3 regions of the Mesorhizobium sp. CNPSo 4671 genome follow, and region 2 is predicted to be linked to each of the others. Evidence: riboswitches for the same ligand, from Rfam matches in the RefSeq annotation. Region 2 holds a riboswitch; each other region holds the start of a gene.
What was found. A riboswitch is a leader RNA that binds a small molecule or an ion and turns the genes downstream of it on or off. The one in region 2 is predicted to bind thiamine pyrophosphate.
Positions count from the first base shown of each region.

Region 1 (10,334 bases), on a different contig from region 2:
GCGACAGAAGCTGCGTCGGCATGCCGAGCGCGTCTCCCAGCGCTCCGCCGACAAGCGCACCCATTGCGCGGTCAAGAGTGAGATTGTCCGGCATCGCTCAGAACCTCATATGCAGCGCGAAATGCGCGGGATTGAGCAGGCTGGTAACATATTCGATCGGCCGGTCGTCGGCCGCACGCGTCAGCCGGCGGCCGCGCAGGAACGGCGTGCCTTGCGGGCAACCGAGGATCGCCGCATCCTCGGCGTTGAGCATCTCGATGCCGACCCATTCCTCGCCATGGTCGGGGATGAGGCCGGCGCCACGCAGCGTCTGGTGCAGCGAGCCTTCGCGCAGGCCGCGTAGCGGCACATCCTCCAGCTCCGGCGACAACGGCAGGCGGCTGCGCTCGATGGAGATCGCATGGCCGTCGCTGGCATTGGTGCGCACCCGGTCGACGGCGATGAAGAACGGGCTTTCGATCTCCAGCAAGGCAGCGAGATCGGCATCTTCGATGACCTCCAGCCGCAACGTCCTGGTCTCGGCATTGGCGCCGGCATTGGCGAGCGCCCGTGACCAGCCGATCGAATCGTCAACCGGCTTGCCATCGAAGGTGACGAAGGAGCCGATGCCGACCTTGGTGGTGATCAGCCCGCGGCTGGACAGTTCCTCGAGGCCCTTGCGGACCGTGTTTCGGCTGACGGAGAAACGCTGGACGAGCTCGTTCTCGCTTTGCAGGCGATCGCCGAAGCCGAGCACGCCGGAGCGGATTTCATGCTCCAGAACGGTCGCGATCTGCTCGGGCTTGCCCGTGCCGGGAGACAGTTGAACCGCGCGCCGCTTCATATTCATACCTGTTCAGTGAACCTGTATAGTCCTGTTCAATATATGGCCATAAACCTCATGTCAATGCGATACCAAGACAGGTTAGAAAGCCCGCAGTGGGTCCCGACAGTGTGATAGGCTCCCGTCGAAGGAGCACCATGTCCCATTCAACAGAGCACAAAAATCCGAAGCTGATCGTCGTGGTCGCGTTCGATCGCGGCGAGGACGGTGAATTGTTTCCGGCCTTCGGCCCAGCCGACCAGCAGAGCGAGGACCGCGCCATACGCACCGCGAGGGCTCTGGCGCCAAAACATGTCGGCGTCATCGCCTGGAGCCGCGATGCCGACCCGACACTTGGCGACTACGGACCGCCGACCACGCTTTTTGTCAGTGGCGACGTGCCGGCCATGGAGTAGCCGGCCGCCTTGGCTGGGTCGAGAAAATAAAAAATGATTTTAATTTATATTCACATATAGGAACAGATTTCTCTCGAAGCCGTTTATCTGCAGGTCGTTTATTCCAATGACCTCTACGAAAGGAATTCCCCAATGAACTTCAAGATGCTCACGATGGGCGCGATGGCGCTTGCAATGATGACCGGTTCGGCGCTGGCCGCTGCCAGTGGCACCTCCGCGCTCGACAATCCTGAAAAGATGGCGCCCTTCTATACGGACTCCGGCATGAAGACCATGAAGTCCGAAAAGGAATTCAAGACCGCCTGGATGGCCATGAAGGAAGAAGACCGCGCAGGCATGACGAAGGAATGCGGCGACAAGGCCATCGCCAAGTCGCATGACGATTTCTGCAAGATGACCAAGCAGCTCGGCGGCGCGAACTGACGCACCGCGATTTGGGCTAAGGCCTGGATGAACAGCTGGACGAAGGCGGGCCGAGTGCCCGCCTTTTCCGTGACAATACGGGACATCACGTCATCGTGGCCGGCGATTCACTTCGCGACAACGGCGCGGCAAAGGTGTAACATCAACCCTCAGAGCGGCAGAACGCCACTCGTCTGGCTTTTGCCCATGTTTCAACCCATCGCGAATATCGAGGATGCGCAGACGCTGGCGCAGGCGATCGTCAACACGATCACCGAGCCGTTCCTGGTCCTCGATGAGAAATTTCGCGTGCTGGCCGCCAGCCGCTCCTTCTACAAGACATTTGAAGTCGACCCCGCGCAAACCCAGGGCTCGCTGCTCTACGCGCTAGGCGACGGCCAGTGGGATATTCCGGCCCTTCGCCTGCTGCTGGAGACCATTATTCCCGAGAAGACCGCCATGGACGGCTTCGAGGTCGAGCATGATTTCCCGCGGATCGGCCGCCGCACCATGCTGCTCAATGCCCGCAAGGTGCTTTACGACCACAGTTCAGCGATCACCATCCTTCTCGCCTTCAACGATATCACCGCCCGTCGGGTGATCGAGAGAGAGAAAGAGGAACTGCTCAAGCGCACGGAAGATCTGCTCCACCAAAAGGACGTGCTGCTGCGCGAGATGGAGCACCGGGTTGCCAACAGCCTGCAGATCATCGCCAGCATCCTGCTGCTGAAGGCGCGCTCGGTCACTTCTGAAGAGACGCGCCAGCATCTCAAGGACGCCCATCAACGCGTCCTGTCCGTGGCCGAAGTGCAGCGCCATCTCCACACCTCGGTCGGCATCGACGAGATCGATGTCGGCTCCTACCTTTCGAAACTGTGCGGCAGCCTCGCCACTTCGATGGTTGGCGAGGCCCAGCCGATCGAAGTCACCGCTACGACCGAAGGCGGCAGGATGGATTCGCAAAAGGCAGTCAGCCTCGGACTGATCGTCACCGAATTGGTGCTCAACGCCATCAAATATGCCTTCCCCAAGGAAAAGGACGGCGCTCGGATCCAGGTGAGCTACGAGACCGCGGGCAGCGACTGGAAACTGACGGTTTCGGACAATGGCGTCGGCAAGATCGCGAACGACGTACCGGCCACCGGCCTTGGAACAGCCATCGTGGAGGCGCTGGTGAAACAGCTCGAAGCCAAGGTGGAAGTCATCAGCGACAACGACGGCACCAGCGTCTCGGTCACCCGGGCAACGTTCACCTCACGGGTGCCGCGCGCGGCGTAAGAGCCGCTACCAGGAGGCCTGCCTTCCCGCCAGCGCCTCGATCCTGATCCAATTCCGTTCAGGCCGCGCGATCGATGCGGCGGATGACCTTGATCGCCTCTGCTTCGGCGATGCCGATCAACGCATCTATGCCCTGGATGGTCTCGATATGGCCACGAGCCGCCACCATCCGCCGCAGAACGTAAAGATCATCGCGAATTTCGCAGGGTGTCGTTCTGAGTGTTGCGGGCATTGTGGGCAGCCTTCCGCAAACTCAACTGTCTCGACGCCAGCCGGCTCCCTCGGCTTCAACGCAAAAGCCCGCTCCGGATACCGGAGCGGGCCTTGGAGGAGGATGAAGGGGTGGGACCCTCTCCTCTTGTTTCCACGGGGGGTGTGGACCGAAATCAATATACGAGATTCGCGCCGGATTTCGGATCACAAGCCGGCTTGCTTCCATCACGATCCGGTGCGCTCCCTTTGTTTGGCAGTCACGAGATCGCGATGATCCGAAGTCTTGCGAGCCTCTAAATCCGCCCTAGCACGACAAGGATGATGAGGATCAGCAGCACAAGCCCGAGCCCGCCGCCGCCATAGTAGCCGGTTCCATAGAACGGTCCGCCGCCGAGCCCGCTGAAGCCGCCCAGCAGCGCAATGACAAGGATGATGATGAGTATAGTGCCCAAGCTCATGGTTCCCGCTCCTATTAGGCGCTGATGCGCCGGTTAGAGCACCGCCGCATGCGGTGTTTCGAGACGAGAACGCTCGGGCAGCCTTACTGTTCCGCCAATTGCGGCATGGCGTCCACGCGAAAGGATATTTGCCGGCGAATGAGACGGCTCAGACAGATACAGGGCGGGAAAGCGCTCAACACGCAGGAAGCCCGCCTGAGTGGCGGGCTTCCGACCGGACGGAGGCCAGGAGAGTGCTGTCAAAGCCTCACGGCTGGTTGTGCACTTCCACTCCCGGCGGTCTTGGCCTCAACGGCGGGCAATCAGCAGGCAGAGCTGACGCAGATCGCGGTCATAGGCGCCTTCGCTGCTGAGCACGTCGACACAGCGCTTCTTCATGCGCGCCACCTGGCTGTTGGACATCTGCGCCACGACGCCGGGCAGGCTCGGTTGGGTGGGATTGCTTGGATTGGTGCCGCCACCCATGCCCACGCCGACATCGGCGCCAATGTCGCCGGTGCCTCCGACGTTGGCGCTGGCTTCGGCATCGATGTCACCACTGCCACCGACAGCAGCGCCAAGCCCGGCACTGGTGCCGTTGGAGCCGCCTACATTGGCGCCGGCCTCGGCATTGATGCCACCGCCGCCACCGACAGAAGCACCAACACCAGCGTTGGCACCACCGCTACCGCCGAACGAAGCGCCAACGCCGGCATTGACGCCGCCGTTGCCGCCCACCGAGGCGCCGACGCTGAGCCCAGCTGTGCTTGCCGGCATGGAAAGAACGAGGACCATTGCACTACCCGCCAACACACGGGCGACTGCTTTGATGGTAGAAGCCATGACACTCTCCTGTTGTCGTTGCGCTAAGACAGCCGGCGTACACCGACTGCAAATTTAGCTACGCGGCAGGCGAGCTTCAGTTTCAAATCGGCACATACTTGCACAGATGATGGTATTTATTTCTGAAAATCGTAAACTATAAAAGTGATAAAACTATAATACATATGTAAAAAATATTCTATATCGAGAGCGATAATCATCGATATATTTCATAATTTGGAACGAAAGCCGATTCCATAGGGAATCGCCACACGTGTCATTGCTGACAGACATCCCGCTTGGCGCATGCCGTGAAGATTGGACATCGGTCACATGGCAGTGCTCGTCAGCACCTGCAGAACCCAGCGGGCGGCATTGGAAAACCAGGCAGTCGACAGGCGTGAAGCAGTTTCAGGAAATGCGGGAACCGGCTTTCCGGCAGGCGAACCGCCCTAAACAAGCCAAATAGGATCGGCCACTCCAGCCTTTCAATCGACAGTCTTGCCCTCAGAATAGGCGGTAGAACAGCCTGTAGCGCACACGCTCCATGTAAGCGCGATACTCCGGCTCAGCGGCCAGAAGGGCCTCCTCACGCAGGATACGATACAGCTGCATATAGGTGATGACCGCATACACCGCGAGGTTGTGGAAGGAAAAGGCCGACAACAGATAGAGCACATGGCCGGCAAGGTAGCCGGCATAGATCGGATGCCGCACAATCCGGTAGGCGCCACCCGTCATCACGCCGCGATTGCCAGGCAGGATCGCAAAGGAACGGCCAAGCGATATCTTGCCCCAGATGACAAACAACAGCGCAACAAACTGCAGCGGCGCGGCGACATAGACCGGAACAAGCGCTATGCCAGGCTGAAGGCTGACCAACGCGACACCGAAACTAGCGGTCACGGAGACGATGACCGTAAGCAGGTTCCAGTCACGCGTCACCGGACGCCGCGACAGAAGCAGCCAGGTGAAAGTGAGTATCTCGGAAATCGCCACCAGCGCGGCGTTGAGCCGGGTCGGGTCGTCCACGAGCTGAGACACGCCGCGATAGACGAACAGCCCCGCGCAGGCCAGGGCACAAAGGCGAAAGAAGCCCTCGCGCAGGTCGACCAGTATGTCATGCCTTCGCGCGGCGGAGAAAAATCCGCCCTCATTACTATGCGAAAACGCTTCACTTTTTGACGTGAGCAACGCAAGCACCCCGATGATCCCTCGGAAGGACCATTGCACGCAACCATTGCCGGGGGGTTAACCGGCAAGATCGGATCGGCATCAAACGGGGTGACGCCTCCGAAAGCATACGGGGGGCAGGACACCCCCCCGGACGCCAACCTAACGGAGTAGGCCGGGCGCTACCATTGATGCGTATCCAGCCTCATCCCAAGTCCAGATTTGCGAAATACCTCGCAAAATCAGGACGCTTCGTCAGAACCTTGCCATCAGCGTCGCGCAGAATGCCGGCGGTGAAGAGATAGTCGCCGATCGCGTCCATCTTGGCTGGATCCATCGTGCCGATGGCGCCGTTTGCTCCGCGTAGATAGTGTCCGTCGATCAGCGCTTTCAGCGACGCTTCGATCAATGCCGGGTTGGTCAGGGCATCCTTGTTGGCAGCGATCAGCAGCGCGGCGGCTTCCCCGGGATGATCGACGGTGAACTGATAGCCGCGTCGCGTTGCCTGGATAAAGGCCGCCGCCAATGCCGGGTTTGCCTGCAGATAGGCTTCGCTCGACGAGATCAGCGTCGTGTGTTCGTCGGGCACGCCGTAATCGGCATAGACGAAGCTGCGCTGCTTGATGCCTTTGAGTTCGGCCTCGACTCCTTCCCAGGTCGAGACTTCGAGCGTGAAGTCGACGGAGCCGTTGGCCAGCGCTTCATAGGCGGAGGTGCCGAGAGTCACCGTTTCGAAATTGCCCTTGCCGCCATCGTGGCGGATGATGGTCGAGATCAGCGCGTTTTCCCAGGCGCTGCCGAAACCGCCATAGGTCAGGCCGTCAAGGTCCTTCGGGCTTTTGATCTCGCTGCGCGCGGCATTGAAGACCACGCGGCCGGTTTCGGACTGCACCACGGCATAGACGGCCTTCAAATCGGCCCCGGCGGTCTTCTGGGTGAACAGGCTGATCGTGCCGTTGATGCCGAAATCGGCGACGCGGTTGGCGACCAGCGTGCCGGCGCCGGTGTCGCTGTAGGGCAGGATGTCGACCTCGAGGCCGGCCTCGCGGTAAAAACCCTTGTCGCGGGCGACGAACAGCCCGATATGGTTGGTGTTGACCGTCCAGTCCAGCGCGACGGTGACTTTTTGTGTTGCCGCGAAGGAGCGGTTCGATCCGGCGATCAGCGGAAATCCGCTGGCGAGGGTGAGCAGCAAGGCCTGCCGGCGCGTCAAGTCAGTCATGGTCATGTCCTTTGGATGGTTGCGGGTTGAGCAAAATGTCGAGGATCTCGGCCTCGAGTGCGCTGGCCTGTTGCGCGGCGGCGCCGGTCGGATCGCGCGGGCGCGGCAACGGCACTCTGATTTCACGCAACACACGGGCCGGACGCGCCGACAGCACGTAGATACGGTCGGACAGGAACACGGCCTCGCGCACATCGTGGGTGATCAGCAGCGCCGTCCAGCGATGGTGCCGCCACATCTGCTCGAGCCAGCGCTGCATGGCCGCGCGGGTCAGCGCGTCGAGCGCGCCGAACGGCTCGTCGAGCAAAAGCATGTCGCGCTCCTGCACCACCGTGCGCAAGAGCGCCGCGCGCTGGCGCATGCCGCCCGAAAGCTGTGCCGGAAAATGCCGCTCGAAACCAGCAAGCCCGAACTCGGCAAAAAGCGGGGCGACGCGCGCCCGCGCCGCCTTTCGCCTGATGCCTTGCACTTCGAGCCCAAGCGTCGCGTTGTCGAGGATGCGCCGCCACGGCATCAGCGCGTCGCGCTGCGGCATGAAGGCAAAATGCCTGCCATGATCGTCGAGCGACGCGCCGTCGAACAACATCTCGCCCTCGCCATGCTCGGCACCCGTCAGGAGTTGGAACAGCGTCGACTTGCCGGCGCCTGAAGGCCCAAGGATCGAGACGAATTCGCCGGCACCGACGCTGAGCGAAATGTCGGCGAGCACGTCGAGCCCGCCAAACGCTTTGCGTACACACCGCAATTCGAGCCGGCTCATCCCTGCGCCCCCTTCCCTGCCGGCTGCCGGCCGGCCCGTTCCCAGGGCATGGCGAGGCGCTGCAGCAACGCCGTCAGCCCGAACAGGATCAGCGTCAGCGCGGCACTGACACCGACAGCGGCGAGCACCAGATCGGGGCGGAAATTGTTCTTGGCGTTGAGCATGTAGATGCCCAGCCCCTTCGCCGCGCCGGCATATTCGGCGAAGATGGCGCCGACCACGGCATAGGTGATGGAGATCCGCAGGCCGGCGAAGAAATAGGGCAGCGCCGAAGGCAGCCGCGCCAGCACGAAGACACGCCAGCGCCCTGCCCCCATGGCGCGCAGCATCTGGCCGATCTCGATCTCGGTCGCCTCATAGCCCTGCACCAGGGCCACCAGCATCGGGAAGAAGGTGACCAGCGCCACCAGCATGATCTTCGGCGCCAGCCCGAAGCCGAACCACAGCACCACCAGCGGCGCGATCGCCACCAGCGGCAAGGTCTGGCTGACGATGAAGACGGGAAACAGCGCACGCCGCAGCGGCTGGAAGAAGTCGACCAGCATCGACAGCGCGAAGGCGGCGCCGAGCGAGCAGGCAAAGCCGATCAGCGTCGCGCGGATGGTGGGAATGGCGTTGTCGATCAGCGCCTCGCGATTGAGCATCGCCTGCTCGAAGACGCGTGAGGGCGCCGGCAGAATCGTCGGCTTGATACCGGAATAGGTGGCGTAGAGCTCCCACGCCACGAGGAGCAACCCGATGGAGATGATGGCGGGCGCTGCCTTGGCAAGGGAGCCCGCGAGCGGGCGCGACACGACTGATGATAAGACCACGGGCATAACCTTTGACGGCGCGCGGAAGCGCACCTGGTTTTAGACAGCCGACGGGCTGTTGGCCGAAACCGTGACGTCGAGGGTTACGTGGCCGGCGCCCGGCCCGAAGCGGCAAAAGGCTTCGTTCAGCGCCGAAAAGACCGCACCGGTATCGCCGCGCAGTTTGGTGCAGAAGTTCTTGGAGCGATCGTAGACGCCGGACTGTTTCAGGAAATCGATGCAGCCGTAGATCTCGTCCATATGGTCGCCGGTGCCCATCACATAGAGCGAGAATTGCGCCGCCGCCGGCTGGCCGGTGGCGGCAGCATTGCGCACCGCGCTGATTGCGGCTTCCTTGCGCGGGCCGAGCGGCCCGACAGGTCCGCCAAACGCGTCGGAGCGGCAGATCGGATCGTCCGGCTCGCCCGGGCAGCCGCGCGAAATGGCGGCCGACAGCACGCAATGCTTGCCGCTCCGCGCCGCCGCCACGAACAGATCGCGCAGCGCCGGGAACAACACTTCGGGCGGCCCGACCAGCAAGGTCGAGATGTCGTCGGTCTCTATCCTGAGCCTGTCCCGGTAGGGATCGAGCGCGCCGAGCGCGCCCAGGATAACGCCGACGAAATCGTCAGCCATGGGGTATAGGGAAATCTGTGCGCCTGAAAACATAGCCCGCCTCGCTCCGCTGGTATTACCCAGATCAGCTTCTAGGGTCTGTGGGCTTGCCGCCCCCGTCTCAGCCCCGACCGTACGGAGCACCCCTGTGGATGGGCGCGTTAAAGCACCATTCGGACCGAAGGGGAAGCCGTTTTTTTCAACGCACTGCGCCAACTCTCACGCTTGCCCGTCTTCCACCTTGCCGAAAAGCCGGATTTCAGGGGGCGACTTTCTGACTGGAGCGCGCGCGAACGTGGCGTGCAGTTTCACGAGCCGTTTGAGCAGGCGGCTATAGGTGAGATACCGGACCCTGCCGTCGGCAAGATCGAACTCCACGCTCCCCCATCGTCTGACTGGCACATGTCCGGTCGGCGGACCGAGCCGCCTGATCTGGAACCCCAGCCTGACCTTGTGCCCGGCGACATCCAGATAGATGCCTGGAACAGTGCCCAGCACATGCCACATCAGGGCAACATGCTCGATCGACATCTCAGGCGAGATCATCGTGTGGGCCGCCTTCAGCCGCGCCCAGACGAAATCACCGGCCGGCTGCCGCATTCCCGAAAGGCTGCCTTTACAGTAGGCGGGAGCCACCTCACTCACCAGCGCGCGCATCGCCCTCGCCACGCTGTCGGTCAGGGTCTGCAGCGACACCCAGTCTGCTTCGGAAAACGACACCTGCCCGAGAATGTCGCCATCATCGAAATCGGCGGACATCTTGTGCAACGTCACACCGCCATGAACGGCGTGCTGGCCGTCCACGGCCAGGCGGTGGAGAGGATGCGGACCCCGGTAGTTGGGCAACAGTGCCGGGTGAAGATTGAGGCCGCCCTTGGCAAAGGTGCCGAGCAAATCCTGTGGTATCAGTGCTGGAAACGCGAAGCAGATCAACACATCGGCCTTGGTCTCAGACAACTGGCTGGCGAGTGTGCCCCAATCATAGGGCCGGCCAAATTCGATCAGCCTTGCCGGCGTGTTGCCGATATAGCGTTTGAGCTGCAATCTTCGTCTCAGCCCTCGGCGAAAATTGCTGACGCTAAAATGTTTTTGGCGTTGGCGGATTCCCGGCACCACAATCGCGTCGATCAGATGGCCTGCTTCAAGCCATCCTGACAACAGCGGCCCGGTGTAAGGGGTTATGTCGAGCACGAACACCGCGGAAAGCCGGCCCGACCTGGTCTGCGGGCTCAAAAGCACCGGCCGTTCAAGGCGCAAACCATGCCAACCCCCGTCGAGGGACATTCGAACGGCAAGCCAGCCTCATCAGGCAGGCCTGGCCGGGTTTGCAAAATAAGTCGGTCGGTCAGGGAGCCTTGACAATCGAAGACGGCACCGTGGCGGTGACGTCGGAAAGCCGCGCG
Region 1 covers NZ_JBWLUW010000003.1:126,380-136,713, reverse strand. Annotated here, with positions in the region: gene AC04SF_RS08895 (ADP-ribosylglycohydrolase family protein) at 1-94, opposite strand, end outside; gene AC04SF_RS08890 (GntR family transcriptional regulator) at 98-823, opposite strand; gene AC04SF_RS08885 (hypothetical protein) at 961-1,218, shown strand; gene AC04SF_RS08880 (hypothetical protein) at 1,351-1,641, shown strand; gene AC04SF_RS08875 (sensor histidine kinase) at 1,828-2,898, shown strand; gene AC04SF_RS08870 (hypothetical protein) at 2,957-3,130, opposite strand; gene AC04SF_RS08865 (DUF3309 family protein) at 3,405-3,569, opposite strand; gene AC04SF_RS08860 (hypothetical protein) at 3,858-4,391, opposite strand; gene AC04SF_RS08855 (methyltransferase family protein) at 4,878-5,573, opposite strand; gene AC04SF_RS08850 (ABC transporter substrate-binding protein) at 5,749-6,765, opposite strand; gene AC04SF_RS08845 (ABC transporter ATP-binding protein) at 6,758-7,525, opposite strand; gene AC04SF_RS08840 (ABC transporter permease) at 7,522-8,343, opposite strand; gene AC04SF_RS08835 (YkoF family thiamine/hydroxymethylpyrimidine-binding protein) at 8,377-8,985, opposite strand; TPP riboswitch at 8,976-9,089, opposite strand; gene AC04SF_RS08830 (formyltransferase family protein) at 9,151-10,128, opposite strand.
Region 1: it holds a riboswitch for thiamine pyrophosphate, as region 2 does, so the genes downstream of both, AC04SF_RS08835 (YkoF family thiamine/hydroxymethylpyrimidine-binding protein) here and thiC (phosphomethylpyrimidine synthase ThiC) in region 2, are expected to answer to the same signal.

Region 2 (10,334 bases):
GAACCGCCTGGTCGGGTCCGGTCTTCCAAGACTGTCGTTTCCATGCCGGCTCGCTCGGCACGAACCCCGCAAGCGAGGCTACCTCGAAGAGGGCTTCCAGGAAATTGCCGCCGTCCAGATGCTGCACCAGCGAATAGACATCGCCCTTTCGATCCGACAACGGGTCGAACCATCCCTTGCCGTCATGGATGACGATGATGATATCGTCGCCACGACGGTATTTGACCGCTTTGCGCGTGCTTTCCTTGGAGTCGACCGTGAAGCCGCCGCTCTCCAGCACCGCGGCACAGCCGACCCGGCCGCGCAGCGCTTCTATATCCGTCTTTTCCATTTTTCTCTCCCGGCAGCCTTCCGGCCGGCCTTTCTTCAAGTCAATTTCTTCCGCACAATTGGCGGAACACCTCGCAACCGCCGCGAAGAGCAAAGGGCGCAAGGGCGCGGCTTTTGCCGCGGCGCAGCCTCCCTTGCGGCCTGCCGCTCGCAAGCGGCACGCCGCGGCCGGGGGGACCGGTTCAATGAACCGGCCGCCCTCCTGTGTATGGGCAGTATTCGGCGATCGCGTCGACTTCGTCGCCGTCGAGGTCGTCAGCAGGAAGAACGCCGTATTCGTTGTCATCGACCCTGAACAGGATGACCGGTGTCATCAGGGTGCGAGCGAGGTTCCAGGCGTGGCTCTGAGCGAGGCTGAGTTCGTGCGACATGTGTTTGGCTCCCGTATTCGCGGGGACCATTCCCCGCTCGACAGGCGCCCGTCGGGTCCAGCCGGGACCGCGATCATCGCGATGGCGAAGCCGTGAGCGACGGCACGCTCGCGTAGTCCGACCCCGCAGCGGGTTGATCGGCAAGGTCCGGGCTGGAACAAGGGAGTTAAGCCGAAAGAGCGGGAAATGGGCCCTGCACAGGAGCTACGTCACTCGCCACGAACCCTCGCGGATTGATGCCTTCGGCACTCGCGGCTGACTTATGCTGGCTTCGTCAACGGCCAGGCGAAAAACCGTTCTTCCTTTGCCGACGATGCCGCCACGATGGTGGCGTCCGCACAAGGAACCCCATCCGGGCAACACCATGGCCGATGAGAGGCAACGTCGAGCCTGATCTGGCTGACCGCCGATAGCGTTGTCGCCTGGGTTTTGCGGTAAAGGAGCTGCAGATGCTGCGTATCGAGGTCCCTGTATGCTGATCAAATCACGACCCGCTCGGCAGCTGTCCCTTGAGGCGAGCGCCGGCGAGCGCGTAGGCTATCTCGTCCTCGGTCCAGCCGGATTCCGCTGCGCGGTGAACCAACTGCTGGAGGACCGGTTCCAAGGCGAGCTGGCATTGAAGGTCGCGGTCCGGATGGTCACCCGGGCAGCTTGGTTCCACGATCGCTATGCTTGATCGCTTCATTGCAGGCCATGGGCTTTCGCCCTTTTCTTTTAGCCACACGAGGCGTGTCAGCTCGCGCGTTGTCCGTGCGCGGCCCGGCAACCGCTTCATCTTGTCAACCAGACGCTCCAGCGATCCCGCGCGTTCCAACTCCTTGAAGAAATGTTGAAGCGTGCTGGGACCTAGCTGGCTCGTCCGGGCCAGGTTCCACACATAGGGATAGTCAACCATGAAATCGGATCGAGGCGAGGTCTTGTTCGGTTCAGCCTTGGTCAGGATGCCGCCGCCCACGAACCGATCGGCCCTCTCGATGATTTGGCGCAGCCTCGTTGTGGATAAGCCATGTTCCTGCGCCAGGTCGGCGAAGCGCTTGCCCTTCAGAAAGCCTTCGACCAGAGCGACGTTCCTATCGCCGGTGGGGCTAAACCCCCAACAGGCGCGCAGTTTTTCCAGCATCATCGCGTTCGTAATCCGGTGGTTCGCGCCCCTGCAAACCCTAACTGTCCAAATCGGCGCTTGGAGGGCCCAAAGAGCCACGTCATGGCCCGGTGCGTACGTTGCTGCGAAAACCACCAACTGACAGGATAATCAGGGAACTCCTTTTCTGACCTTGCGGGCGACGGCGGCCATGTGAACAAGAAACATTCCGGCGATACCATAATCGTTGTCGACCGCCGACCGGATGCGCCTAAGTCACCGTTGAAGCGCTAAAGCCAATTCTGACTCGGTCACGTGACCGCCACGGCGAGCCGCCCAACTTGTGCACGACGCCGGGAGGGGCAGCCCTATAGCGGACGAAAATCGTCAAATGGAGTCTGCCAGCAGATTACCCTATGGTTGCGTCGAATGGCGGCGCTGCGCGCTTGGCGTTGGCCCGGAGCATGGGGCTCGGGCGCAAACCGAAAAAGCCGAAACGCCGTCGCCGACGAAGCGGATCCAGCGAGGAGGTTGGGCGGCGTCCGTTGCCTCACCTCGTCTCGGTTGGCACACGAGAAAAAACCAGACCATCGCCGGGAAAATGCCAGCCCTGTCATTCATGTATTTAGCTGCTGACCAAACGGCTTCGCAGCAATGCAAAGAATGTCGTCAATCAGGACAGGTTTCCCGATTAAATAGCCTTGAGCTTCGTCACATCTGACGCGGCGAAGATATTCGAGCTGTTCGGGAGTTTCGACGCCTTCGGCCGTTACCTCAATTCGAAGCTCGTGCGCCAATTCGATCAGTGATCTCACAATCGCGGCGCAGTCCGCATCGGTAAGCATATCCTGGACAAAAGATCGGTCGATCTTGAGCCGCGAAAGAGGCAATTTGCGAAGATACGTCAGCGATGAAAAGCCAGTGCCGAAATCGTCAAGGGCAACTGTGACGGATAGAAATCTCAACGATTGCAACAATGAAATAGCGTCTTCAAAATCGGAAATCAGCACCGATTCTGTAATCTCGACCTCCAGTCTTCGCGGCTCCAAACCAGCTTCAGCCAAGGCAATCACAATTCCATCCAGCAAGCCCTTGTCCTTAAGCTGCACTGCCGACAAATTGACGGACACCCGCAAGTCGCGCGGCCATTGTGCCGCGGCCAAGCAAGCCGTCTTGGCCGCCCAAATTCCGATGCCGTGAATCAATCCGGTTTCTTCAGCGATAGGAATGAACTCCGACGGAGGGATCGCGCCGAGGGTCGGATGCTGCCACCGCAGCAGCGCTTCAAAACCTCGGATGCGATCGCTCCCGAGGTCGAGAAAAGGTTGAAATGCGAGCCAAAGCTGGTCGTTGGCGAGCGCAGATGCCAGATCGCGTTCAAGGGCATGGCGCCTTGCAGCAGCTTCATCGTCGTTTGCGCTGAAAAACTGGATGGAGCTCGCCCCGCGCGTCTTGGCCCTGTGTAGCGCGGTGTCGACGCATCGCAGGAGCTGGTGGGCATCCAAACCGTCAGTAGGCGCCAGAGCGATGCCGATAGAGGCCCTGCAATATATTTCGCGCCCTTCGATCAAGAAGGGGGCCCGCATGGCATCTATGATCTGTTTGGCCAAGGACCTGATTTGATCTGGCCTGATATCGCGCGCAGCGATTATTGCGAATTCGCCACCCTCCAACCTGGCAATGCCATCGCTCTCCCGTGTCGATTTGCGAAGTCTCGCAGCCGCTTCGACCAAAACGGCATCCGCCATTGCCCGGCCAAAGTGATCATTCACCTCGTCAAAATTGCTAAGATCGAACAAAAGCAACGCAAAGTGCTGGTTAAACTGCTTTGCGTCTACCAACGCGTTCCCGAGCCGCTCATTGAAGCTGAACCGGTTTGGGAGACTGGTTAGAACATCCATGCGAATGGCATTTTCGCTTTCGGCTTGCAGAATGAAGCTTTGGGTAAATTCGGATGCGTGAGCAAGCACTGCACGAAACAGCGTGATGGCGTAACTCACTAACAGGATTGCGACGGGCAGATTGACGGCGCCATCCAGCCACACAATCGCGACCGCCGAACCGACGAAGATCGGCAGTGTATACGCGATGGCCGCAATAGGAATCGTGTAAAAGGAAGCGGCACCGCCTGCGATCATCCCGGCGCTCAGACAGGTAATGACGACTTGGGCGGCACTTGTTGCCCCGCTGAAGAACAGAATGGGAAGTGCTCCCCACCAAGTGCCGAACAGGAAGGCGTTCCGCACCAGGTTTTGCGTTGTGCGGCGAGACACTGATCTAGGTTTGACCGATAGAAACGATGATCTCGCTCTTAGGCCGACGAAACCAGCGGCGACGATGATCACACTCGCCCAGAGGATGGCTTTCGTTTGGTCGGGCGAGCCCCAAACCGCCATAACGAGTGTGGCCGCATTGAGTATATTCGCAACCATGCCAAGAAGCGTGTTGCGAAGCACGATACTGACCTGCTCCGCCCTGATGCGGCCGGCAAGTGGTTCGATCGTCGAGGGCCCGCCAAAAGCCCGCAGGTCGCCGGCCAGAAGGTCCCCGAGCCTTGCGGCAGACAGACGCTGCATCACTCTTTCACTCCCCCGCTCTAGAGTAGTCGCTGCGTGTTGATCCCCTACCGAACAATTAGGTGAAAGTAAATTTCAACCACAAAATTTGGCAACCCAGATCGAGCGCCCGCCGGACCTTTCGCGCCGACCCGTAATGCCGCGTTGCCGCGATTTCGTAGATGAAGAGGCGGCTTTGCTTTGCGGTCGCCACTGGCAAAAGGATGAAACAGTGTCCAAGATCTCCGGAAAGACTGAAACGCTCAAAAACCGTCGAATCCTCTGCCTTAGACCCGTCCAGGCTGTCGAGCAAGTTCGCGCTGTCGCCAACCAGAGCCTTGAGCAGTCGAAGGAAGTATTTTCCAAATTGAGTTCGGACGCCGAAACGACTCAAAAGGCTTTCATGTCGACCATTGAACTAGCCAAGACCGCCAGCAACGACATGCTTCTGAAGATGATTGCCGCTCTGCAAGCCAATGCCGAAGCCAGCTTCACGCACCTCGAGGCCCTGGTCGCCGTGAAGTCGCCGTCCGAGTTCTTCGAACTGCAGGCTGCTTTCGTGCGCAAACAGATCGAGTCAAGCCGTTCAAGGATGCCTTTGAGAAGGGGTTCAAGGAACGCAAGGCCGCCTGATTGCTTAGGCGACCCGAGACCCAAGGTCAGCCCCTCATCTACGGCCACATTAGACAAGACCGACACCTCGCGCCGGGCTTCTTCCATCTGTGCCCGACCGCGTCGCATTGACGTCGGCCTCGTGCGCCTCAATCGCGTTCCACCCCATTCACAAAACCGGCTTCGTGGAGTACTGGGAGCGCAGAGAAATCTCCGGTCGCAGCCTTACCCGGTCAAAACAAGGACTCAAACCATGAATGCCCTCGTCATCTGCTCCGGCGGATTGGACTCTGTTTCGCTCGCGCACAAGGTGGCGACCGAGCAGAAACTCATTGGCCTGCTTTCGTTCGATTACGGCCAGAGACACAAAAAGGAACTCGGCTTTGCCTCCATCTGCGCCAAACGGCTGGGTGTTCCGCACCAGATCGTCGATATCCGCGATGTCGGCCGGAGCCTGAGCGGCTCGGCACTGACTGATGATGTGGACGTGCCCGACGGGCACTATGCCGAAGACTCCATGAGGATCACGGTGGTGCCGAACAGGAATGCCATCATGTTGGCTATCGCCTTCGGTGTTGCCGCAGCACAGAAGGCCGATGCGGTGGCCACTGCCGTCCATGGCGGAGATCATTTCATCTATCCCGATTGCCGGCCCGCTTTTATCGACGCGTTTCAGACGATGCAGAACCATGCGCTCGCAGGCTATGCCGATATCCGCCTTTACGCTCCGTATGTGAATATGTCGAAGGCCGACATTGTCAGCGAGGGGGCAAAGTACCAAACACCGTTCGAGGCGACTTGGTCCTGCTACAAGGGCGGCGAACGTCATTGTGGTCGCTGCGGGACATGCGTCGAACGGCGCGAAGCATTCGATCTGGCCGGCATTGCCGACCCGACAGACTATGAGGACGCGGACTTCTGGCTCCACGCTGTCCAGACCAGGAGCGCGTGATGTTCCGCATTACCAAAGAGTTCCACTTCTCGGCCTCGCATCAGCTCACCTCCTTGCCACACGATCATCAGTGCGCGCGTCTACACGGCCACAACTACATCGTCGTAGTAGAGCTTTCAGGTGGCGAACTGGACGAACATGGCTTTGTGCGGGACTACCAAGACCTGGCTTCGCTCAAGCACTACATCGATGGGACGTTCGACCATCGCCATCTTAACGACGTGCTGGGGCATGACCGTGTCACGGCGGAGTGTCTGGCCAGGCACTTCTACGACTGGTGCAAGGTGCGGCTACCACAAACCTCCGCCGTGCGGGTAAGCGAGACGCCGAAAACCTGGGCGGAATACCGGCCATGACTTGCCCCTTGCATCCCGAAATCCGCGTGAGCGAGATTTTTGGGCCGACCATTCAGGGCGAAGGCATGCTGATCGGCTTGCCGACGGTGTTCGTAAGAACCGGCGGGTGCGATTATCGCTGTTCCTGGTGCGACAGCCTGCATGCGGTGGACAGTCGCTTCCGCCACGATTGGGAGATGATGTCTCCCGACGCGGTTTGGGAAAAGGTCATAGCGCTTTCCGGCGGTCAGCCCGTGATGGTATCGCTGTCGGGCGGCAATCCGGCTATCCAGCCGCTTGGCCCGCTGATCGACCGCGGGCATGGCGAGGGCTACCGTTTTGCATTGGAAACCCAAGGTTCGGTGCCGAAGCAATGGTTCGCTAATCTCGACGTGCTGGTGCTCAGCCCCAAGCCGCCCTCAAGTGAAATGACGACAGATTGGGCCGCGTTCGACGCCTGCGTCGAGGCGGCGCTGGACAAGCCGCAGATGGCGCTCAAGCTCGTCGTCTTCGATGACGATGACTATGCCTACGCGAAGGACGCGGCGGCGCGCTACCCGCAATTGCCCGTCTATCTACAGCCCGGCAATCACACGCCGCCGCCTCCCGGTCACGAAGACGCGCTCATCGACATGGCTGGTGTGATGAAACGCATGGAATGGCTGGTCGAAAAGGTAACCCGCGACAGGTGGTTCGAGGCGCGTGTACTGCCGCAGCTTCATGTTCTGTTGTGGGGAAACAAACGGGGCGTCTAGTCCACGCGGAGGGATTGCCGATGACGGGCAGCAACGCCGTTTCAGAAAGCCCCGAAAATGCCGTGCTGAAAAAGGGTTTCGAATCCGGGTGATGGCTCGCCTGTCGTGGGCGCTCCGCCGCTCCTCCAGGCGTGACTTGCTGTCGATACGTGCGCGTCTTTCCGCCTGGGTTTGATCGGTCGCCTCTCACCACGGCTGGCCGAAGGCGCTTGACAAACTGGCGCCGGCCCGTTCAATTCGGCGCATTCACCAGGGGAGTCCCGGCAAGGGGCTGAGATACTGCTAGCTTTCGCGGCGCAGTGACCCGTTGAACCTGATCCAGTTCATACTGGCGTAGGGACGGTGCAAGCGCTTTGCGGGAGTTCACGCCCGAGGTCCTGTTTCGGCAGGCCCGCAAAAGCGTCTTTTCATCCTTCCGGCACAGAACTGGGTCTCCAATGCATGAGCAAAGGAGCCTCACAATGAATGCCTTTACCCCCGCCGTTTCGACGGGACCGCTGCCTGCCTCCCGCAAAATCCATAAGCCCGGTATCCTCCATCCGCACATCGCAGTGCCGATGCGCGAAATCTCTGTTCACCCGACGGCCGGCGAGCCGCCCGTAACGGTCTACGACCCATCCGGGCCCTATACGGACCCGGCTGTCGAAACCAGCATCGAAAAGGGCCTTGCCCGGCATCGCCACGAATGGATTACGGCGCGTGGCGATGTCGAAGCCTATGACGGCCGTCATGTGCGGCCGGAAGACAACGGATTTGCGGCGGGCGAGCGCCTGACGCCGGAATTTCCGGTCCGCAACCGGCCGCTCCGGGCCAAGGCCGGCAAGGCGGTGACACAGCTCGCCTATGCGCGCGCCGGCATCATTACGCCCGAAATGGAGTTCGTCGCCATTCGCGAGAACCTTGGACGCGAGATCATGCGCGGCAAGCTGCAGCGCGACGGCGAAAGCTTCGGCGCCGCTATTCCCGATTTCGTCACGTCCGAATTCGTGCGCGACGAAGTGGCCCGCGGGCGAGCGATCATTCCAGCCAACATCAACCACCCAGAGAGCGAGCCGATGATCATCGGGCGCAATTTTCTGGTCAAGATCAACGCCAACATCGGCAATTCCGCCGTCACCTCGTCGATGGCCGACGAGGTCGAAAAAATGGTCTGGGCCATCCGCTGGGGCGCCGACACGGTGATGGACCTGTCTACCGGCCGCAACATCCACAACATCCGCGAATGGATCGTGCGTAATGCGCCGGTGCCGATCGGCACGGTGCCGCTTTACCAGGCGCTCGAAAAGGTCAACGGCATTGCCGAGGACCTGACCTGGGAGGTCTACCGCGACACGCTGATCGAACAGGCCGAACAGGGCGTCGACTATTTCACCATCCACGCCGGCGTGCGGCTGCACTACGTCCCGCTGACCGTTGACCGGGTCACCGGCATCGTCTCGCGCGGCGGCTCGATCATGGCCAAATGGTGTCTGCACCATCACCGGGAAAGCTTCCTCTACGAGCATTTCGCGGAGATCTGCGACATCTGCCGCGCCTACGATGTGTCCTTCTCGCTCGGCGACGGCCTTCGCCCCGGCTCCATCGCCGATGCCAACGATGCCGCGCAATTCGCCGAGCTGGAAACGCTCGGCGAGCTGACGCAGATCGCATGGGCGAAGGATTGCCAGGTGATGATCGAGGGGCCCGGCCACGTGCCGATGCACAAGATCAAGCAGAACATGGACAAGCAGCTCGCTGTCTGCGGTGAGGCGCCCTTCTATACGCTTGGACCGCTGACGACCGACATCGCGCCCGGCTATGACCACATCACCTCTGGCATTGGTGCTGCCATGATCGGCTGGTTCGGCACCGCCATGCTCTGCTACGTCACGCCGAAGGAGCATCTCGGCCTTCCCGATCGCAACGATGTCAAGACCGGCGTGATCACCTACAAGATAGCAGCGCATGCAGCCGACCTGGCGAAGGGGCATCCGGCGGCGAAAGTCAGGGATGATGCCCTTTCCCGCGCGCGCTTCGAGTTCCGCTGGGAGGACCAGTTCAACCTGTCGCTCGATCCCGAAACCGCACGATCTTTCCACGACCAGACCTTGCCCAAGGAGGCGCACAAGCTGGCGCATTTCTGCTCGATGTGCGGGCCGAAATTCTGCTCCATGCGCATTTCCCACGACATCCGCGCCGAGGCGCAGAAGGAAGGCATGGCAGCGATGGCGGCGAAATATCGCGAAGGCGGCGATCTCTATGTGCCGGGGGACAATACCGGTGCACCACTCATGGCAAGGGTGCAGACGCCATCATGAGGGTGCTGGTCAAAGGGGCCGGCGTCGCCGGCCTCACCACCGCCCTCGAACTCGCCGCCCGCGGCGCGACGGTCAAGGTCGTCGAGACCCGGCATGGCCTCGGTGGCAATGCGTCGTGGTTTGCCGGCGGCATGCTGGCGCCATGGTGCGAGCGTGAAAGCGCCGAGCAGCCGGTTCTGGACCTTGGACGCGGCGCGGCCGACTGGTGGGAGGCGGCAACGCCTGGCCAGGTGACACGGGCCGGAACACTGGTCGTCGCGTCCCCGCGCGACGCGGGCGAACTCGACCGGTTTGCCAGCCGCACGTCAGGGTACCGGCGTGTCGATGAAAACGAAATAGCGCTTCTGGAGCCAGATCTCGCCGGCCGCTTTCGGCGCGGCCTTTTCTTCCCCGGCGAGGCCCATCTCGACCCACGCCAGGCGATAGTGGCGCTGCACGGAAAGCTCACAGCCATGGGCGTCGAATTTCGCTTCGGCACCGACGCAGATCAGCTTTCCGGTTTCGATCATCAGATCGACTGCAAGGGAACGGCGACGGGCAACGACAGGCTGCGCGGCGTTCGCGGCGAAATGCTGATCCTGCGCACCGCTGATATCTCGCTGTCGCGCCCGATCAGGCTGCTGCATCCGCGCTTTCCGCTCTATGCAGTGCCGCGCACCGACCACAGTTTCATGATCGGCGCGACGATGATTGAGAGCCAGTCCGCCGGACCAGTCACGGCGCGTTCCATGATGGAGCTGCTGGGTGCCGCCTATGCCCTCCATCCGGCCTTTGGCGAGGCCGAGATCGTTGAAACCGGTGTCGGCGTCCGTCCAGCCTTCCCCGACAACCTGCCGCGCGTCGAGGCACGTGGAACTACCGTCGCGATCAATGGACTCTATCGCCATGGTTTTCTCCTCGCCCCCGCCATGGCGCGCCAGGCTGCCGACCTGGTTTTCAATCAAGACAAGGAACTTGCTCATGAACCTGATCGTCAACGGCGAAGCGCATGAGGTTGCCGCAACCACGCTGGCGGAGCTGCTTGCCGCGCTCGACTATGAGGGCGA
Region 2 covers NZ_JBWLUW010000013.1:21,745-32,078, forward strand. Annotated here, with positions in the region: gene AC04SF_RS29490 (DUF3991 and toprim domain-containing protein) at 1-331, opposite strand, end outside; gene AC04SF_RS29495 (hypothetical protein) at 513-701, opposite strand; gene AC04SF_RS29500 (hypothetical protein) at 1,186-1,824, opposite strand; partial or broken gene AC04SF_RS29505 (MucR family transcriptional regulator) at 2,172-2,279, shown strand; gene AC04SF_RS29510 (putative bifunctional diguanylate cyclase/phosphodiesterase) at 2,400-4,358, opposite strand; partial or broken gene AC04SF_RS29515 (phasin) at 4,741-4,860, shown strand; gene queC (7-cyano-7-deazaguanine synthase QueC) at 5,203-5,901, shown strand; gene queD (6-carboxytetrahydropterin synthase QueD) at 5,901-6,257, shown strand; gene queE (7-carboxy-7-deazaguanine synthase QueE) at 6,254-6,991, shown strand; TPP riboswitch at 7,233-7,349, shown strand; gene thiC (phosphomethylpyrimidine synthase ThiC) at 7,453-9,288, shown strand; gene thiO (glycine oxidase ThiO) at 9,285-10,280, shown strand; gene thiS (sulfur carrier protein ThiS) at 10,249-10,334, shown strand, end outside.

Region 3 (10,334 bases), on a different contig from region 2:
GCCTCGCCTCGCCGCCGGAGAGATCGCCCGGCCGCTCCTCACCGGTGAGACCGAGATGCTCCATCAGATAGCTGGCGCGGTACGGATCGTCGGCAGGCCCCAGCCCCGCCTCGACATAGGCGCGCACGGTGGCGAAACCGTCCATGTCTGGCATTTGCGGCAGATAGCGGACGGTCGCCGAAGGCTGACGGAACACCTCGCCCTCCTGCGGTTCGATCAGGCCGGCGGCGATCTTGAGCAGCGTCGACTTGCCGGATCCATTGCGACCGACCAGGGCAATCTTGTCGCCGGCCGAAGCCGTCAAGGCGGCGCCATCGAGCAGCGGCGTGCCGCCGAAGGTCAGTTTTATCCCGTCGAGATTGAGAAGGGGCGGGGCCATGTCAGCTTTCAGGTAGTGGATACGGATGCGCGAGCAGCAGTGCGCGGCCGTGGCCGAGCGCGATCTCGAGGCGGCCCCGAACCTCGTTGGAGATGGTCAGTGACGAACCGAAGGCCACCTCGACCTGGTTCAGCGGCCATTTCGCGCCGGTGACGGTCAGGCCGGCAAGCTCGGAAAAACCGAGGATCGAAAACAGCGTGCCGTCGGCATAGTCGAAGCCGGCCGTTCCCAACAGCAGGGGGATACCTTCCTGGGCGCCGCTGGTCAGCAGCACATCCGTTCCGGCCTCGGCCAGCCGCAGGCCGAGCGCCAGATGCAGGAAGGCGTGGTCGGCACGCTTGCCGCCGAACGCACCCGCCAGCACAAGACGAGTCGCGCCGCGCTCGAGGGCTGCGGCGACCGCCAGTTCGCCGTCGGTCTTGTCCTTCTCCGCCGGGAAGGTCCGGCGAGGCACGGCGGCGAGGTCGGCGGGGAGATCGGCCGGAACCGAATCGAAATCGCCCACCCACAGTTCCGGCACAAGGCCGAGCAGCCGCGCATGGCCGATGCCGGCGTCGGCGGCAATGACGCGCGAGCCTTCGACATGGCGGTCGAGCCGGGGCGTGCGGATGAGATCGCCGCCAAGCAGGATGGTGAATGTGCTCATATCTGGTGGCCTGTACCAGCCCGGCAGCGGAAACGGAAGGCCGGCAAACTGCCACTTGCGCGGTTCCTCGGCCGGGCCTATGTGTCGAAACGCTCTAACGGGGTGCCGGACGCGATCTTCGCGGACCGGCTGAGAGGCAATCTCGCCAACCCGCTGAACCTGATCCGGTTTGTACCGGCGGAGGGATTAGACGTTTCGGACAGTCCGACGCCTCAATTCCTTTCAATTCGAACGAAGGAGGCGCCGATGCGCACGCTTTTATACTCTCTTGTTTCCGCCATGGTCGTGGCGCTATCCGGGCCGGCCTTGGCCAAGGACAAGCTCACCGTCTACACCTATGAGAGCTTCACCGCCGACTGGGGTCCCGGCCCCGTGGTGAAGAAGGAATTCGAGGCCGAATGCGGCTGCGATGTCGAGTTCGTCTCGGTCGCCGATGGCGTGGCGCTGCTCAACCGCGTCAAGCTCGAAGGGGCGTCGACCAAGGCCGATATCGTGCTCGGCCTCGACACCAATCTCACCGCCGATGCGAAGGCCAGCGGGTTGTTCGCACCGCATGGTGCGGTCTCCGATGTCAACGTGCCGGGCGGCTGGACCGACGATACGTTTGTGCCCTTCGACTACGGCTATTTCGCTGTCGTCTATGACACGCAGAAGCTGAAGACGCCGCCCAAGAGCCTGAAGGAGCTGGTCGAAGGCAGTGCCGACGACAAGATCGTCATCCAGGATCCGCGCACCTCAACACCCGGCCTCGGCCTGCTGTTGTGGGTGAAGTCGGTGTATGGCGACAAGGCGCCGGAAGCCTGGGCCAAGCTCAAGACAAAGGTGCTCACCGTGACGCCGGGCTGGAGCGAGGCCTATGGCCTGTTCACCAAGGGCGAGGCGCCGATGGTGCTGTCTTACACAACATCGCCGGCCTACCACATGGTCGCGGAGAACACGCAGCGCTACCAGGCGGCTTCCTTCGAGGAAGGCGAGTATCTGCAGATCGAGGTCGCTGGCATCACCACGACCGGCGCCAAGAACCCGTTGGCGGCAAAATTCATCGCCTTCATGACCGGCCCGAAATTCCAGGATGCCATCCCCGAGACCAACTGGATGTTCCCGGCTGGAAAGACCGACAAGCCGCTCAACCCGGCCTTCGACAAGCTGGTCAAGCCGACCAAGACCTTGCTGTTCAGCCCCGAAGAGGTCGCGGCCAACCGCAAGGCCTGGGTCGATGAATGGCTGGCGGTGATGAGCAAATAGGCAACGCGATGGCGCCGGCGCGTCCAACGGATCCCCGCATTACCGCCGGCATCATCGCCCTTGCCGCAATCGCGCTGCTGATCGGCGGCGCGTTTGCCGGGCTACTGGTCGAGGGCGCCCACGACTTCTCGGGCGCCTGGGCAGCCTTCGATTCCTACCTGCTACGGGTCGTGCGCTTCACGCTCTGGCAAGCAATCCTTTCGACTCTGCTTTCTGTCGGGCCGGCCCTGTTTGTAGCACGCGCGCTGTCGCGGCATCCGCGTTTTTTCGGCCGCGCTTTCATCCTGCAGCTCTTCGCCGTGCCGCTGGCGCTGCCGGCGATCGTCGCGGCGCTTGGCATCCTGGCGCTTTACGGCCGCGCCGGCTATTTTGCCGGCCTGTTCAGCGCCGTCGGCGGCCAGGGCTGGCCAGGTATCTATGGCCTGTCCGGCATTCTCGTCGCCCACGTCTTCTTCAACCTGCCGTTGGCGACGCGGCTGTTCCTCGAGGCGCTGCAGACCATTCCTGCCGACCAGTGGCGGTTGGCCAGCCAGCTTGGCATGGGCGCGCGGCCGGCGCTCCGGCTGATCGAGTGGCCGACGCTACGCGCTGCTTTGCCCGGCGTCGCCGGGCTGGTTTTCATGCTCTGCATCACCTCCTTCACCATCGTTTTGACGCTGGGCGGTGGGCCGGCCGCGACGACGCTGGAGGTCGGCATCTATCAGGCGCTGCGCTTCGATTTCGATCCGGCGCGTGCCGTCGCCCTGACAGTGCTGCAGATCGCCTTGACCTTCATCGTGGTGCTGGCGCTGACGCGGCTTGGCGCCAATGTCGTCGGCGATACCAACCTGCCGGTGGCGCCGCGCCGCTATCTCTCCGTCAACGGGACCGAGACCACAGTGAACGCCACGCTGATCGTGCTGGCGCTGCTGTTCGTCGTCGGGCCGATGGCCGCGACCGTAGTTGCGAGCTTGGGCGCCGACCTCGGCCGGCTTGCCGGCGAGGCGACTGTCCGGCAAGCGACGCTGACCAGTGCGGTGCTCGCCTTCCTGTCGGCGCTGCTTTCGGTGATGCTGTCGCTGGCATTGACCATGGCGCGTAGGGCGCTGGCGCTGAGCCGCCGCGCCAGTCCAAGGACATTGCTCGAACATGCAACGGATACCGGCGCCGGCTTTGTCCTGGTCGTGCCGCCGATCGTCATCGGCGCCGGCTGGTTCCTGTTGCTGCGCCACGTCGGCGACGTCTTTGCCATCGCGCCGGTCATGGTCGTTACCGTCAATGCGGTCATGGCGATGCCCTTTGCATTGCGTGCCGTTCGCCCTGCCTATGACGCGGCGAGCGAGCGTCATGAGCGGCTCTGCGCGCAACTCGGGATCTCCGGCTGGGCGAGGCTACGGCTGGTCGACTGGCCATCCCTGCGCCGTCCGCTCGCCACAGCCTTTGCTTTCGCCATGGCGCTGTCGCTTGGCGATCTCGGCGTCATAGCGCTGTTCGGCAGTGATTCCGTGCAGACCTTGCCTTACCTTCTCCTGGCGCGCATGGGCAGCTACCGCACCGAGGACGCCGCCGGCCTGGCGCTGTTGCTTGGCCTGGTCTGCCTCGCATTGGTGCTGGCTGCGGATTGGCTGGGAAGGGAAAAGGTCCGTAATGTCTGACGGGGCGGTGGACAGGAAGGGCGTTTCGGTACGGCTGGATAAGGTCTCGTTCAGCTATGGCGAGGCGCCGCTCGCCTTCGATGTCGCGTTCGCCGCGGCGGAAATCACCGCCATTATGGGGCCGAGCGGTTCGGGAAAGTCGACGTTGCTCAACCTGGTCGCCGGCTTCGAGACGCCGCAGTCCGGCCGAGTGCTGATCGGCGAGGCCGATGTCGGCGCCGCGCCGCCAGCTGCGCGGCCGGTGTCGATGGTGTTCCAGGAAAACAATCTCTTTGCCCATCTTTCAGTCGAGCAGAATGTCGGGCTCGGCCGCTCGCCATCGCTGCGGCTGACCGAAGCCGATCGAAGCGCCATCGCCGAGACGTTGAAGCGCACCGGCCTTGCCGGCAAGGAAAAACGCCTACCGCGCGAACTGTCCGGTGGTGAGCGCCAACGCGTCGCCCTGGCGCGTGTGCTGGTGCGCGATCGCCCGGTGCTTCTGCTCGACGAGCCCTTTGCCTCGCTCGGACCCGCCTTGCGCGACGACATGCTCGATCTGGTTGCCGGCTTGCATGCCGAACGTGGTATGACAGTGCTGTTCGTCACGCATCAACCTCAGGATGCCCACCGAATCGGCCAGAACGTGGTGTTTCTGGACAATGGTGCAGTCGCCGCCACCGGCAGCGCGGACGATTTCTTTGCCGGGGCGGGGCCAGAGGTGTTCCGGCGCTACGTCGGTGAAAGTGCCGGGAATGCGGTATCACGAGATATTGCCCGGAAGCCGACATAATTTACGGTCAAACCGACTACAGGCGATGGGGCGCTTGCTTGCCATGGCAGAAGTAGTGTGGCTAGGTCCGCCCTACTGGTCGGCACAAGCCGTGATTTGCCTACAGCATCCGCCGCACGCCCCGAGGGACGCGCGACGGATGCTGTAGAAGTTTGTTTTTAGCGCATGATGGGTTCCGAGGATCGCCCCCGATTTTCGTGGTCATGCGCCGGGACCTGAAAGGAAGCCGTTCTGGCGATCGGCGTTGACAAGCTACGAATGAACCCCCTGGCGCGCTTTCTGGCGCTGGCCGGCTTTGCCGTGGCCTTGGCAAGCTGCCAGATGTTCACGCCTCCGGAAGTCCAGGAGTCCGGCTTCCAGCCGTCCGACAGGCCGATCACGGTCGACAATGTCGGCGCCAACAACAAGCTTGCCGAACTCGCCAAGGCGCAGCATCCGCGCATCCTGGCGACCTATGGCGGCGAGTATTCCGATCCCAAGCTCGAGCGCATGGTTGCCAAGGTGGTCGGCAATCTGACCGTGGTGTCAGCGAACCCGACCCAGACCTATCGCATCACCATTCTCAATTCGCCGAACGTCAACGCTTTCGCACTGCCGGGCGGCTATCTCTACATCACGCGCGGCCTGCTGGCGCTCGCCAATGATTCGTCGGAACTCGCCGCCGTCATCGCGCATGAGATGGGCCACGTCACCGCCAATCACGGCCTGCAGCGTCAGCAACTGGAGGCCGAGGAAGGCCTGGCGACCAAGGTGGTCTCGGATGTGCTCGGCGACAGCCCGACCGCCAAGGCGGCATTGATCCGCGGCAAGCTCAGGCTGGCGCAGTTCTCGCGCAACCAGGAGCTGGAGGCGGATGCCATCGGCATCAAGTCGATCGGCGAAGCCGGCTACGATCCCTATGCCGCTGGCCGCTTCCTGCAATCGATGTCGGCCTATACCGACTTCCGCTCGATCAGCGGTGCCACCGATGCCAGCCTCGACTTCCTGGCGACGCACCCCAACACGCCACAGCGTATCGACCTGGCGCAGCGTCACGCCCGCCAGTTCGGCATGCCCGGGGTCGGCACGCGCGACCGCGATTCTTTCCTCGCCGGCATAGACGGCCTGCTCTATGGCGATACGCCGGAAGAAGGCTATGTGCGCGGCGAGACCTTCCTGCATCCGGGCCTCGGCGTCTCCTTCACGGTGCCGGACGGTTTCATCATCGACAATTCGGCGGCGGCGGTGACGGCGACGGGGCCGGGCGACATTGCGATCCGCTTCGACGGCGTCTCGATCGACAAGAACCGCGCCTTGACCGACTACATCAGAAGCGGCTGGGTGGCCGGTCTCGACGACAGCACCGTCAAGCAGGAAACCATCAACGGCAACGAGGCCGCGACCGCGCATGCCGGCGCGGAAGGCTGGCAGTTCGATATCGCGGTGATCCGCGCCGGCGGTCAGGTCTACCGGCTGCTGACCGCGGCGCCGTCGGCCAGCTCCTCGCTGGAGACGGTGGCGCGCTCGGTCAGCGGGTCGTTTCGTATCCTCAGTCCTGCGGAAAAGGCGGCCTTGAAGCCGCTGCATATCCGTGTGCTCACCGTGCAGCCGGGCCAGACCATGGGCTCACTCGCCGCGCAGATGGTCGGCGTCGACCGCAAGCTCGACCTGTTCCGGGTGCTCAATGCGCTGTCGCCAGGGGCTGCGGTTTCGGCAGGCGACAAGGTCAAGATCGTCACCGACAAGTAAGTCGGCGTCGGCGTTCAGGCCGCTGCGGAATAGTCAGTTTCGACACTGCTTGTGCGGCGATGGCGTGGCTCATCCGGCAGTATTGCCACCGCCGGTATTGCCACCGCCGGTGTTGTGGTCGTGGTCGCCGCTATTGCCGCCACGCCAGGGCGCTGATCCGGTTTCGCCTGGCACTATCGGAGCCTTTGGTTTGCCGATCTTCGGCGGCGGCGCTTTTGGCACAGGTGTACGGATCACCTTTATCTTAGTGATGATTTTCGTCACCACCTTGGGCGTGCACGCCGCGACCGTCAGCGTGCTTGGCCCGGGCGAAAGACCGAGAACGCCCATCGAATAGGCCTCTTGCCGCTCGATGCCGGCCTTGAGGAAAGCCAAGGCACGGGCCGGATCGGCGGGCACGCCATTGCGGCCTTCCTTGAAGATCATCGCAAGATCATTCATGGCGCCGATATGCCCCATCGCTGCTGCCGTGAGCATGAGGTCAAGCCCTTTGCCGGTATCGCGCTGGACGCCGACGCCATTGAACAGGGCGCGGCCCCACGCGCTCATGGCGTAGGGGTCGCCCCTGTCGGACGCTTGCGAATAGAGACCATTCGCTTGCGTGGCATCCACGGGCATCCCTATTCCCGAGGAGGCGAGGTAGCCGAGCTCGTAGACGGCGCGGACGTGTCCCTTGTCGGACGCTTCCTGGATGGCCTTCCTGGCCTCGTCGATGTTGCCGGCGGCCAGCAGCGCCCGCCCGAGTTCGTAACGGAAGCGGGCGACATCGGGATAGGCTTTCACCGCCGCCTCGCAAGCCACGACCGCGCCGCCTGCAATCTCGTTCGGTAACCGGCCGGGGCCGACGCCTTGCAGGTCGAGCGGCTCGCCGGCGGCCTGGTCGCAGGGGTCGACGCTCGGCGACAGCTTCGTCGTCGCCTGTTTGGACGCGTCGCCGGCGCGGATCTGAAAGCCAATCTCGACGGGAGCCGCCGAGCCGATCTGCGGCTCGTAGCGCAATTGGCCGACTTCAGCGGCCATCAGGCTCGACTGTGGCGACAGGACGCGATCCGGCAGGGACAGCGTTCCAACTGCCGGATAGCCGGCGAGTTTGAGGCTGGTCGAAACATCCTTGGCCGGAAAATCCAGCTTCAGCGCAACCGGTCCGACGCCGACCGGGACGCTGATGTCGCGATTCTCGATAGCTTCGGCGGCCGCGGCGGCCTGGATACCGCGCTCCGCCACTTGCTGGCTTTGCTGGGCGTCGGGCGCCGGCGGCGCCGGTTGCTCCGCCTTGCGCATCAGCACGACATCGTCGATCAGCGAGGAATTCTCCCACGGAACCTGCCTGCCATTGGTCGCCTTGACCACGTCGCGGCGCACGGCCGCCATGACGGCGCGGATTTCCTGGTTCGGCGCCAGCGCGCGGCGGGAAAAGGCCGATGAGAAGGGGCTAAGATCGCCGGACCCGTCATAAGCGACAGCGCCGGGCTCGGTGGCAAAGGCAATCAGCGCATTCTGCGAGCCGGTTACCTGCGCGAGCCCGGTGCCGCCGGAGACGATCAACTGGTCGCGCAGCCAGTAGTCCTTGCGCGGGAACGGATCGTTGCGGCAGGCATCGAGGATGATCATCTGGATCTTCGACTTCGTGCGCAATTGCTGCAGCACGTCGTCAAGCCTGATTGTCTGGACCTCCATGTCGGCCGCATCCTTCAGCGACGCATCGACCGGGATCAGGAAATTCTCGCCGCCGATCTGAAAGCCGTGGCCGGAATAATAGACGACGGCGAGATCGGCACCGTCGGCGGCGGCCAGATAGTTGCGGAACTTCTCTTCGAATTGGAGCTTGGTCACGTCCTTGGCGACGAACACGTCGAAGCCGGCCTGCCGGAACGTGTTCGAAACGTCCTCGGCGTCCTTGTCCGGATTCTTGAGCGCCGGGATTTGCTGGTACTGCGAATTGCCGATCACCAGCGCAATCCTTCGATCGGCGCGAGCGTCGAGCGTCGAGAGGCTCATGATAATCAAGGCCGCAAGGAACGAGTAGCGTTTCAGCATGGCAAAACCCACCTTTGTTATGGTCTGGTAGCCCAAAGAGGCTTTTTGCCATGCCTGGATCTTTTAGAGAAATCACAATCCGCAAGCTTAAAAAGAATAGAATCCCCCGCTACAGCGACATATTTTATTTAAGATAAATCTTATATTTTAAATCTCGAATCGTTCTATTGCCGTCAGGCGGCCGTCGCCAGAAATTCCGGGTTCTGTTTCACCAGCGCCAGCTTCAGCTTTTCCATGGCGCGCGCCTCGATCTGGCGGACGCGTTCCTTGGAAATGCCCAGCGTTTCGCCGAGGGCTTCGAGCGTGGCGCCTTCGTCGGTCAGCCGGCGTTCCTCGATGATGCGAAGCTCCCGGGCGTTGAGGGCAGCGAGAGCCGCTTTCAGCCAGAGGGAACGACGCGCGACATCGATCTTGTCGCCGACGATCTCGTCGGGCAGGGGGTCGTCCGAAACCAGGAAATCCATCCGCTCGGTGGCGCCCGCATCATCGGCAAGCGGCGCGTTCAGGGAGGAGTCGGGCGCGGACAGCCGTGAATCCATCATCGCCACATCAGCCTCGGAGACACCAAGCGCAACCGACACCTCGTGGTAGAGCGCTGTGTTGGAGAGCGGCTCCGCGCCATTCGCCAGCCGGGCGCGCAGGCGTCGCAGATTGAAGAACAGGGCTTTCTGCGCCGAACTCGTTCCGCCGCGCACGATCGACCAGTTGCGCAGGATGTAGTCCTGCATAGAGGCGCGGATCCACCATGTCGCATAGGTCGAAAACCGCACTTCGCGCTCGGGCTCGAAGCGGGCGGCGGCCTCCAGCAGGCCGACATGGCCTTCCTGGATCAGGTCGCCAAGCGGCAAGCCGTAATGACGGAATTTCGAGGCCATGGAAATGACCAGCCGCATATGGGCGACGGTGATGCAGTGCAACGCGTTCTGGTCGTTGTCTTCCTTCCAGAGCAAGGCCAGCCGATGTTCCTCATCGCGTTCGAGGTAGGGAGCCTTCATTGCCGCGCGGACCATGATCCGTCCTGCCGTGTCTTCCATCATGAGGCGCTCCCCTGGCTCAGGCGATATAGCCGACGTTACGAACTGGCAGGGCACCGGTTGAAATTGCGGCGTCGCGCCCTAGAACAGCCAAAACTGCCATGCGCGAGAAAGGTTCCGCTGGCGCGGGCAGGCGAGCGATGCCGTCCGGGCGATTTCGATGCGGTTGCCGGGAGTCCTCAAACGCTGCGAAAAATCGCTTTTGGAGAATTTGGTTTCTGGACTTCTTTGTTTTTGAAATCTGGTTCCTTATTCTTTCGACCGGCATCTGTCATTTTCCAGTCCTCACAACAAGCCTGACATCAGGCCAAGGACGGGATCACAAAAAAATGAAATGGCTCAAGTCGCTTATCGTCGCCGGAACGCTGCAGGCCCTGGCGGTCACCGCTGGCCACGCTGGCGCCAATCTCGACCAGATCAAGCAGGCCGGGACCCTCAAGGTCGGCACCGAGGGCACCTACGCACCCTTCACCTATCATGACGCTTCCGGCGCCCTGGTCGGCTTCGACGTCGAAATCGCCAAGGCAATCGGCGACAAGCTCGGCGTCAAGGTCGAGTTCCTCGAAGGCAAGTGGGACGGTCTGATCGCCGGCCTCGACGTCAGCCGTTATGACGCTGTCATCAACGAAGTTGGCATCACCGACGCCCGCAAGGCCAAGTATGCTTTCTCTGATCCCTACATCGCCTCCAAGGCGGTGCTGATCGTGCGCGGCGACAACACCGACATCAAGACTTTCGCCGATCTCAAGGGCAAGAAGGCAGCGCAGTCGCTGACCTCCAACTTCGGCAAGCTGGCCGAGACGAACGGCGCGGAACTCGTCGGCACCGACGGCTTCGATCAGTCGATCCAGCTGCTGCTCAC
Region 3 covers NZ_JBWLUW010000007.1:194,340-204,673, forward strand. Annotated here, with positions in the region: gene AC04SF_RS20745 (ABC-F family ATP-binding cassette domain-containing protein) at 1-379, opposite strand, end outside; gene AC04SF_RS20750 (thiamine diphosphokinase) at 381-1,025, opposite strand; TPP riboswitch at 1,114-1,228, shown strand; gene thiB (thiamine ABC transporter substrate binding subunit) at 1,272-2,270, shown strand; gene thiP (thiamine/thiamine pyrophosphate ABC transporter permease) at 2,279-3,904, shown strand; gene thiQ (thiamine ABC transporter ATP-binding protein) at 3,897-4,673, shown strand; gene AC04SF_RS20770 (M48 family metalloprotease) at 4,932-6,401, shown strand; gene AC04SF_RS20775 (caspase family protein) at 6,471-8,438, opposite strand; gene AC04SF_RS20780 (RNA polymerase factor sigma-32) at 8,612-9,475, opposite strand; gene AC04SF_RS20785 (hypothetical protein) at 9,492-9,740, opposite strand; gene AC04SF_RS20790 (amino acid ABC transporter substrate-binding protein) at 9,802-10,334, shown strand, end outside.
Region 3: it holds a riboswitch for thiamine pyrophosphate, as region 2 does, so the genes downstream of both, thiB (thiamine ABC transporter substrate binding subunit) here and thiC (phosphomethylpyrimidine synthase ThiC) in region 2, are expected to answer to the same signal.